DNA from 2 places in the Allobosea sp. BE125 genome. Region 2 is predicted to be linked to the other one. Evidence: predicted binding sites of a transcription regulator. Region 2 holds the regulator's gene; the other holds the start of a gene.

Region 1 (3,898 bases), on a different contig from region 2:
AAAACCATGTTCCCTGTGTATCATCGCCCTATTGAGAAAGAGTTGGTTGGACCGTCGAAGTTTAGCGATTGAACCGCATGAAACGTTCACCCTGCGGGTGTTCCGGAGACCGCACAACCCGCAGCCTCGCAAGTGAGCGCTGTCCGTAGCAGGCCAAGGTTTACGAGAAGGCCAAAGCTCGCGAGAAGGCCAAGGCCTACGAGAAGGCCAAGGCTCACGCCGCCTGCGCAACCTGGTCGATGCGCGAGCGGTAGGACAGGGCCTCCGCCAGATGGATACGCCCGACCTTGGGTTCGCTGTCGAGATCGGCCAGCGTGCGCGCGACCTTGAGGACACGGTGATAGGCCCGCGCCGTCAGGCGCATCGCGTCGGCGGCGTCCCTGAGCAGCTTGAGGCCGGCATTGTCGGGCCGCGCGATCTCGTCCAGCACCGTCGCCGGGCAGGCGGCGTTGGTCGAGATGCCGCCGAGACCGAGCGCCTCGAACCGCGCCGTCTGGAGCCGCCTTGCCGCGGCGACGCGGGCCGCGACCTCGGCCGAGCCCTCGCTCGGGCTCGGCAGGATCAGGTCGGACGCCGTGACCGCCGGCACGTCGATGGTGATGTCGATACGGTCGAGCATCGGCCCGGAGATGCGGCTCTGATACTGCGCCATGCAGCGCTCGTTCTGTTGGCGGCGACAGGCGAAGCCCGGCTCCGTCGCCTTGCCGCAGCGGCATGGATTCATCGCTGCGACGAGCTGGAAGCGGGCCGGGTAGACGGCGCGATGATTGGCCCGCGAGATCAGCACGTCGCCGGTCTCCATCGGCTGACGCAATGCGTCGAGCGCCTGCGCCTGGAACTCCGGCAATTCGTCGAGGAAGAGCACGCCGTGATGGGCGAGCGAGACCTCGCCGGGCTTGGCCTGCAATCCGCCGCCGACGAGCGCTGCCATCGAGGCCGAGTGATGCGGCGCGCGGAAGGGCCGCCGGTCGGTCAGGGCGCCGTCGGCGAGATGGCCTGCGACCGAGAGCACCATCGAGACTTCCAGCAATTCGCGCGGGTTCAGCGGCGGCAGGATCGAGGGCAACCGGCTAGCCAGCATCGATTTGCCGGCGCCGGGCGGTCCGTTCATCAGGAGATTATGACCTCCGGCCGCCGCGATTTCGAGAACCCGCTTGGCGCTCTCCTGGCCCTTGATGTCGGCGAGGTCGGGCAGGGAGCCCGATTGCCGCGCCACGGCGGGCTCGGGCCGCGCCATCACCTGCGTGCCCTTGAAATGATTGGCGAGCTGGATCAGCGAGCGCGGGCTGAGGATGTCGATATCGGCGGCGGCCCAGGCCGCTTCGGGGCCGGACGCCGCCGGGCAGATCAGCCCCTGGCCCCTGCCATAGGCGGCGATTGCGGCCGGCAGCACGCCGGCTACCGCCGTGATCGAGCCATCGAGCGCGAGCTCACCCAGGACCGTGTAGCCCGCCAGCGCATCTGCCGGGATCGCGCCGATCGCCGCCATCACGCCGAGCGCGATCGGCAGGTCGTAATGGCTGCCCTCCTTTGGCAGGTCGGCCGGCGCGAGATTGACGGTGATGCGCTTGGCCGGCAGCGCCAGCCCCGAGGCGATCAGCGCGGCGCGCACCCGCTCGCGGCTCTCGGCCACGGCCTTGTCGGGCAGGCCGACCAGGATGAAGGCGACGCCGCCTGGCGTCACCTGCACCTGCACATCGACGGCGCGCGCCTCGATGCCCTCGAATGCTACCGTCGTGACCCGCGTCACCATCTGCGCTGCCCCTTGCCCTTGCGTGAGGCTAATCGAGCTTCAAGTCTCACGCAAGAACATATCAGGAACTTATGCTCGCCGATTCATGCCGTGGCGGAATGCGGGCTGTCGCGCCGATGCGTCGGGCGCGCAACCAGGAGCGCGTATCCGCGCCATTGGCGGGGCGCATTGAAAGTGGTTCAAGTGCATCATGATCGAGACCGAACGCCTGCTGCTCCGCCCGCCCGTCCTGGACGATTTCGAGGCTTGCTATGCGCTGCTCTCCGACCCCGCGGTCATGAGCTTTATCGGCGGGCCGCTGTCGCGGGAGGAGAGTTGGCACCGTCTGCTGCGCTATGCCGGGCACTGGTCGCTGCTGGGTTATGGGCTTTTTGTCATCATCGAGAAGGAGAGCGGCCGCTTGCTTGGCCAGACCGGGCTCGCGGACTTCCATCGCGGCCTCGGCGAGATGTTCGATCCCTATCCGGAAGCCGCCTGGATCACCGCGACAGCGGCGCATGGCCGTGGCATCGCGGCGGAGGCCGTGGGCGCAGCCCATGCCTGGTTCGACGCCAATCGACCGCAGACCCGCACCGTCTGCATCATCAATCCCAACAATACGGCCTCAGTCCGGCTGGCCGGAAAGCTGGGCTATGCGCCTTTCGGGCAGGCGTCCTACAAAAGCGCTGAAGTCACCATGTTCGAGCGTATCCGGCCTTGAGCGGGCGGGCGGCAGGCTTGCCTGAAAAAGTGGGCACCGGTTTTTCGCATTGATCCGGCTCTAATGCCCGCCTTTGCCGCCATGCCCCTCGCCGGAGATCCTGTCGGTCCAGGCCATCACCAGCCCCGACACCACGAAGACGACATGGATCGCGACGAGCCACATCAGGTCGCGGTCGGAGGAGGCCTTCACATTCATGAAGGCCTTCAGCACCTGGATCGCCGAGATCGCGACGATCGAGGAGATCAGCTTCAGCTTGAGGCCGGAGAAGTCGATCTGCGACATCCATTCCGGCCAGTCGCGATGCGCCTTCGGGTCGATCTTCGAGACGAAGTTCTCATAGCCGGAGAAGATCACGATGACGATCAGCGAGCCCGTGAAGGTCAGGTCGACCAGCGAGAGCACACCGAGGATCACGTCGGATTCGGTCGCGGAGAAGACATGGCTGATGAAGTGCCAGGCCTCCTGCAGCGCCTTCACCAGCAGGCCGCCAAGCGCGACGACGAGCAGTACATAAAACGGCGCCAGCAGCCAGCGGCTGGCCGAGAGGAAGGTCTCCAGGACGCGCTCAGGGACTGATGGCGTGAAATCGGGCGCGGTCTCCGCTTCGGTCTGATGCTGTGCCATCCTGTGCCCTCTGATGTCCTCTCTCCTCCTGCCATGACGTGAAGAGGCCCCGCAGGCAAGCCTGCGGGGCCTCGTTCCGGTTGCGTCAGGCGGCTGCCGGAGCAGCGTTTTCGTCAGGCTTCGACACTGAGGCCGATCTGGCAGGCGACGCCGGTGCCACCCAATCCGCAATAACCGGCCGGGTTCTTGGCGAGATATTGCTGGTGGTAGTCCTCGGCGAAGTAGAATTCCGGCGCGTCGAGGATCTCGGTGGTGATAGGGCCATAGCCACGCTGGCTGAGCGCCTGCTGATAATCGGCCTTCGAGCGTTCGGCGGCCTCGCTCTGCGCGGGCGTGGTGACATAGATGCCGGAGCGATATTGCGTGCCGACATCGTTGCCCTGGCGCATGCCCTGGGTCGGGTCGTGATTCTCCCAGAAGGTCTTGAGCAGCATCTCATAGGGCAGCTTGCTGGGGTCGTAGACCACGCGCACGACCTCGTTATGCCCGGTCATGCCCGAGCAGACCTCCTCATAGCTTGGGTTCGGGGTCAGGCCGCCGGTATAGCCCACCGCCGTGACCCAGATGCCGTCCTCGATCTGCCAGAACTTGCGCTCCGCCCCCCAGAAGCAACCGATGCCGAAAACAGCGGTCTCCAGCCCCTCGGGATAGGGGCCCTGCAGCGGGCGCTTGCTGAGAAAATGCCGCTCAGCGGTCGTGATCGCCTGCTGCCGGCCGGGCAGGGCCTCATCGGCCTGGGGCAGAACGGTCTTTTTGCGCTGGAAGAACATCTTGGGCTCCCTATCTTGCTGTCGGCCACCAAGATAGGCATGCGGGTG
Region 2 (3,898 bases):
GGCATCAACAACCGCGATCTGCGTAGCTTCCATGTCGACCTCGCCGTCACCGAACGCCTGGCACCGCGCATTCCCGATGATCGGATCATCGTCGGCGAGAGCGGCATCTTCGGCCCAGCCGATATCGCCAGGCTGCGGCTCGTCGGCGTCGACACCTTCCTGGTCGGCGAGAGCCTGATGCGCCAGGCGGATGTGGCGCAGGCGACGCGCGCTCTGCTTGCCCGTCCAGGCAAGGAGGCCGCGGCGTGACCGGCCTCAGCCACCTCGATGCGCAGGGCCAGGCCCATATGGTGGATGTTGGCGACAAAGCCGAGACGACGCGTATCGCCATCGCCGAGGGCAATGTGGTGATGCAGGCAGCCACGCTCGACATCGTGCGGCGCGGCGACGCAAAGAAGGGCGATGTGCTCGGCACCGCCCGGCTCGCCGGCATCATGGCGGCCAAGCGCACGCATGAACTGATTCCGCTTTGCCACCCGCTGCTGATCAGCAAGATCGCCGTCGATCTCACGATCGACGAGGCATTGCCCGGCGTGCGCGTGCGCGCCGAGGTGAAGATGAAAGGCCAGACCGGCGTCGAGATGGAGGCACTCACCGCCGTCAGTGTCGCCTGTCTCACCGTCTACGACATGGTCAAGGCGGTCGATCGCGCGATGCATATCGAGGGCATTCGGCTGGTACACAAATCCGGCGGGACATCCGGCGTCTACGAGGCGGGGCAGCCGGCATGAGCCTGACCCCGGTCAAGGTCGCACTGCAGGCGCTGCTCGACAGCGTTCCCGCGCCCACGCCCGTCGAGACCGTTCCGCTCGCCTCCTGCGCCGGGCGCGTTTTGGGCGCCGATATCGTCGCGCTCAGGACGCAGCCGCCTTTCGCCAATTCCGCCATGGATGGCTACGCGGCCCGAGCCATAGATCTTACGCCGGCAAATGAGCTGCGTGTCATCGGCGAATCGGCGGCCGGGCGCGCCTTTGCAGGGACGGTCGGCGCCGGCGAGGCAATTCGCATCTTCACCGGCGCGCCTATGCCCGACGGTGCCGATACGATCCTGATCCAGGAGAATGCCGACGGTGTCGGCAGCGCGGTCATCCGCGTCCGCGAAGGGGCTGAGCCGGGGCGTTTCGTCCGCCCCGCCGGGCTCGATTTCCGCAAAGGCGACCTCCTCCTCCCGGCGGGACGCCGGCTCGACAGTGCTGCACTCGGCCTCGCGGCAGCAGCCGGACACCCTGCCCTGCCGGTTCGACGCAAGCCTCTGGTCGCGATCCTGGCGACCGGAGACGAGCTCGTCCTGCCGGGCGAAACGGTCGGGCCCGACCAGATCGTCGCCTCGAACAGCTATTCCTTGGCGGCGATCGTCGAGGAGCTCGGCGGAACGGCCTTCGATCTCGGCATCGCGCGCGACAATCATCCTGATCTCGCCGCCAAGATCGAGCGGGCGCGAGCAGCCGGCGCTGACGTGCTGATCACGCTCGGCGGCGCTTCGGTCGGGGCGCATGACCTTGTGCAGGAGGCCTTGAAGCGCCAGGGCATGGAGCTCGGCTTCTGGAAGATCGCGATGCGGCCGGGCAAGCCGATGATGATGGGACGGCTCGGGGCCATGGTCGCCGTAGGCTTGCCCGGTAACCCGGTCTCGTCGATCGTCTGCGGGCATCTGTTCGTGGCACCGCTGATCGAGGCGCTGCTCGGCATGCCCGATCCCGCGCGCGACCGCAGCGAGCCGGCGATCCTCGGAATCGATATGCCGGCTAATGATGAACGCGAGGATTATCTGCGCGCCGATCTTCAGCACATCGAGGCCGGTTGGCTCGCCAGCCCCTTCGCCAAGCAGGATTCCTCGATGCTGGGCAATCTGGCACGTGCTCGGGCGCTGGTCATTCGCCCGGCCCATGCAAAGCCGGCAAAAGAAGGCGCGCCCTGCCGGATCATCCGCCTCCGCTAGAGAAAGCGTTATCCGATCGGGTTGCGATGCAATCTGATCGGGTCCGGCTCTGGACTTGCTTGCGGAACACAACACGAACGTGTATGATGTTCGTGATTTGTTTCGAATTCGCGCCGCGGGCGCTGGCGGGGACCATGCTGACACGCAAACAATTCGAATTGCTCCGCTTCATCCAGGAACGCCTGCGTGAAAGCGGCGTGCCGCCCTCCTTCGACGAGATGAAGGACGCGCTCGATCTCCGCTCGAAATCCGGCATTCATCGCCTGATCATGGCGTTGGAGGAACGCGGCTTCATTCGCCGGCTGCCCAATCGCGCCCGCGCGTTGGAGGTGATCAAGCTTCCCGATGGCGTCGGCATGCCACAGGGCGGGCGGGCGCGCTTCAGCCCCTCCATCGTGCAAGGCGGGCTTGGCCAGGGCGGCGGCCTCGGCAAGGCGCGCCCGGCGCCCAGTCCCGAAGAGGATGCGCGGGCCACGATCGCAATTCCGGTGATGGGGCGGATCGCCGCCGGCACGCCGATCTCGGCGATCCAGAGCCGCAGCCATAGTGTCGCGCTGCCGGCGGACATGCTCGGCACCGGTGAACATTTTGCGCTTGAGGTGCGTGGCGATTCGATGGTCGATGCCGGCATTCTCGACGGCGACACCGTCGTCATCCGCCGGCAGGACACGGCCAATACCGGCGACATCATCGTGGCGCTGATCGATGACGAGGAGGCGACGCTGAAGCGCCTGCGCAAACGTGGCTCGTCAATCGCGCTTGAAGCCGCAAACCCGGCTTATGAAACCCGTGTGCTCGGCCCCGATCGGGTCAAGATCCAGGGCCGGTTGGTCAATCTGATGCGGCGCTACTGAAGCCGATCGGGCTCGGCTGCCACATCACCCGTATCGTTCCTCTCCGGCTGCCGCGTCGGGGGCGGCTGCGCGGGCCTTGGGCTTGTCACCGCGCGCTTGCGCATCCAAGGGCGATCGGCATCCTTCCGTTCTGCCTGGACCATACGCCAGCCGCCTGCAGTGCCGATGAGGGAGGTCGCGCCGTCGCGGCTCAGGGCCGTCCGGTCGACCAGCTTCGCTGCGCAGGGAGCCGACCAGGGTATCGGCGTGACGACGAGATCGGCGCGCAGGCAATCCTCGATGACGGCGAGCCGGTCTTTCGCATAGGCGATGCGGCGGCCATTGCGGGCAGTGACGACACAGCCTTGCGTATCGCAAGCCGCATTCTGGCGCAGGCTCGCATCCGTGGGCTGCCGCCCATCGCCATCGGCGGTGAGCCATTGTTGCAGCACGAAGCTGCTTGGCCGGCCGGCCAGAATGAAACGGTCGTCGGCTCCGCGCACGACGAGACCGGAACCGTCGCGTTCGATGACGATATCCGGCCGGTCCGGCTTGGCCGCAACCGTGACACCCATCACCAGCGGCACGATGGCGAGCAGCCGAAGCTTCGTGCTCCACAGCGTCAGCCAGAGCAATGTCATGGCGAGGCAGACCAGCGCGGCCTCGCCGAAGGCGGGAATGATCAGCGTCGAATGGTCGATCGCCGCGACCCAGTGGGCCAGCCGCAGCACCACCTCGGAGGCGGCGCCCATCAGCCACCAGGCCGGCCAGTCGAGGCCGAAGGGGTAGACCAGCACTCCGAACACCGCAGCCGGCATGACGAACAGCGAGACGAAGGGCAAGGCGAGCGCATTGCCGAGCAGCCCGAACGGATTGAAGGTCTGGAAATGATAGGCGCCGAACGGAGCCGTCGCCGCCGTCGCCAGCAGGGTCGTGATGACGGTGCCGCTGGCGGCGATCCAGAGTGGGCGCAGCGGCCAGGGCCATGGCGATGGCGGCGCGGTCTGATTGCGTTCCTCCCAGCGCTCGGCAAAGGCGATGAGCGCCGCGACCGCCCCGAACGACATCTGGAAGCTCGGCCCGAGCAGCGCCTCGGGCTCGCGCAGCAAGACGATGATGGCCGCCA

What was found. Region 2 encodes LexA, which represses DNA repair genes until DNA is damaged. Its sites were predicted from a motif close to TGTTCNNNNTGTGTTCNG; they were not measured.
Region 1: a site for LexA is predicted at 1,806-1,823, ahead of J2Y55_RS27460 (YifB family Mg chelatase-like AAA ATPase). Genes of this name have one in related genera too.

What each region holds. Positions count from the first base shown of each region.
Region 1 is NZ_JAVDTY010000016.1:55,170-59,067, forward strand. Features, by position in the region: gene J2Y55_RS27455 (ATP-binding protein) at 1-8, opposite strand, end outside; gene J2Y55_RS27460 (YifB family Mg chelatase-like AAA ATPase) at 215-1,753, opposite strand; gene J2Y55_RS27465 (GNAT family N-acetyltransferase) at 1,944-2,453, shown strand; gene J2Y55_RS27470 (TIGR00645 family protein) at 2,514-3,080, opposite strand; gene msrA (peptide-methionine (S)-S-oxide reductase MsrA) at 3,194-3,850, opposite strand.
Region 2 is NZ_JAVDTY010000002.1:120,528-124,425, forward strand. Features, by position in the region: gene trpC (indole-3-glycerol phosphate synthase TrpC) at 1-249, shown strand, start outside; gene moaC (cyclic pyranopterin monophosphate synthase MoaC) at 246-731, shown strand; gene J2Y55_RS05870 (molybdopterin molybdotransferase MoeA) at 728-1,939, shown strand; gene lexA (transcriptional repressor LexA) at 2,074-2,793, shown strand; gene J2Y55_RS05880 (ComEC/Rec2 family competence protein) at 2,787-3,898, opposite strand, start outside.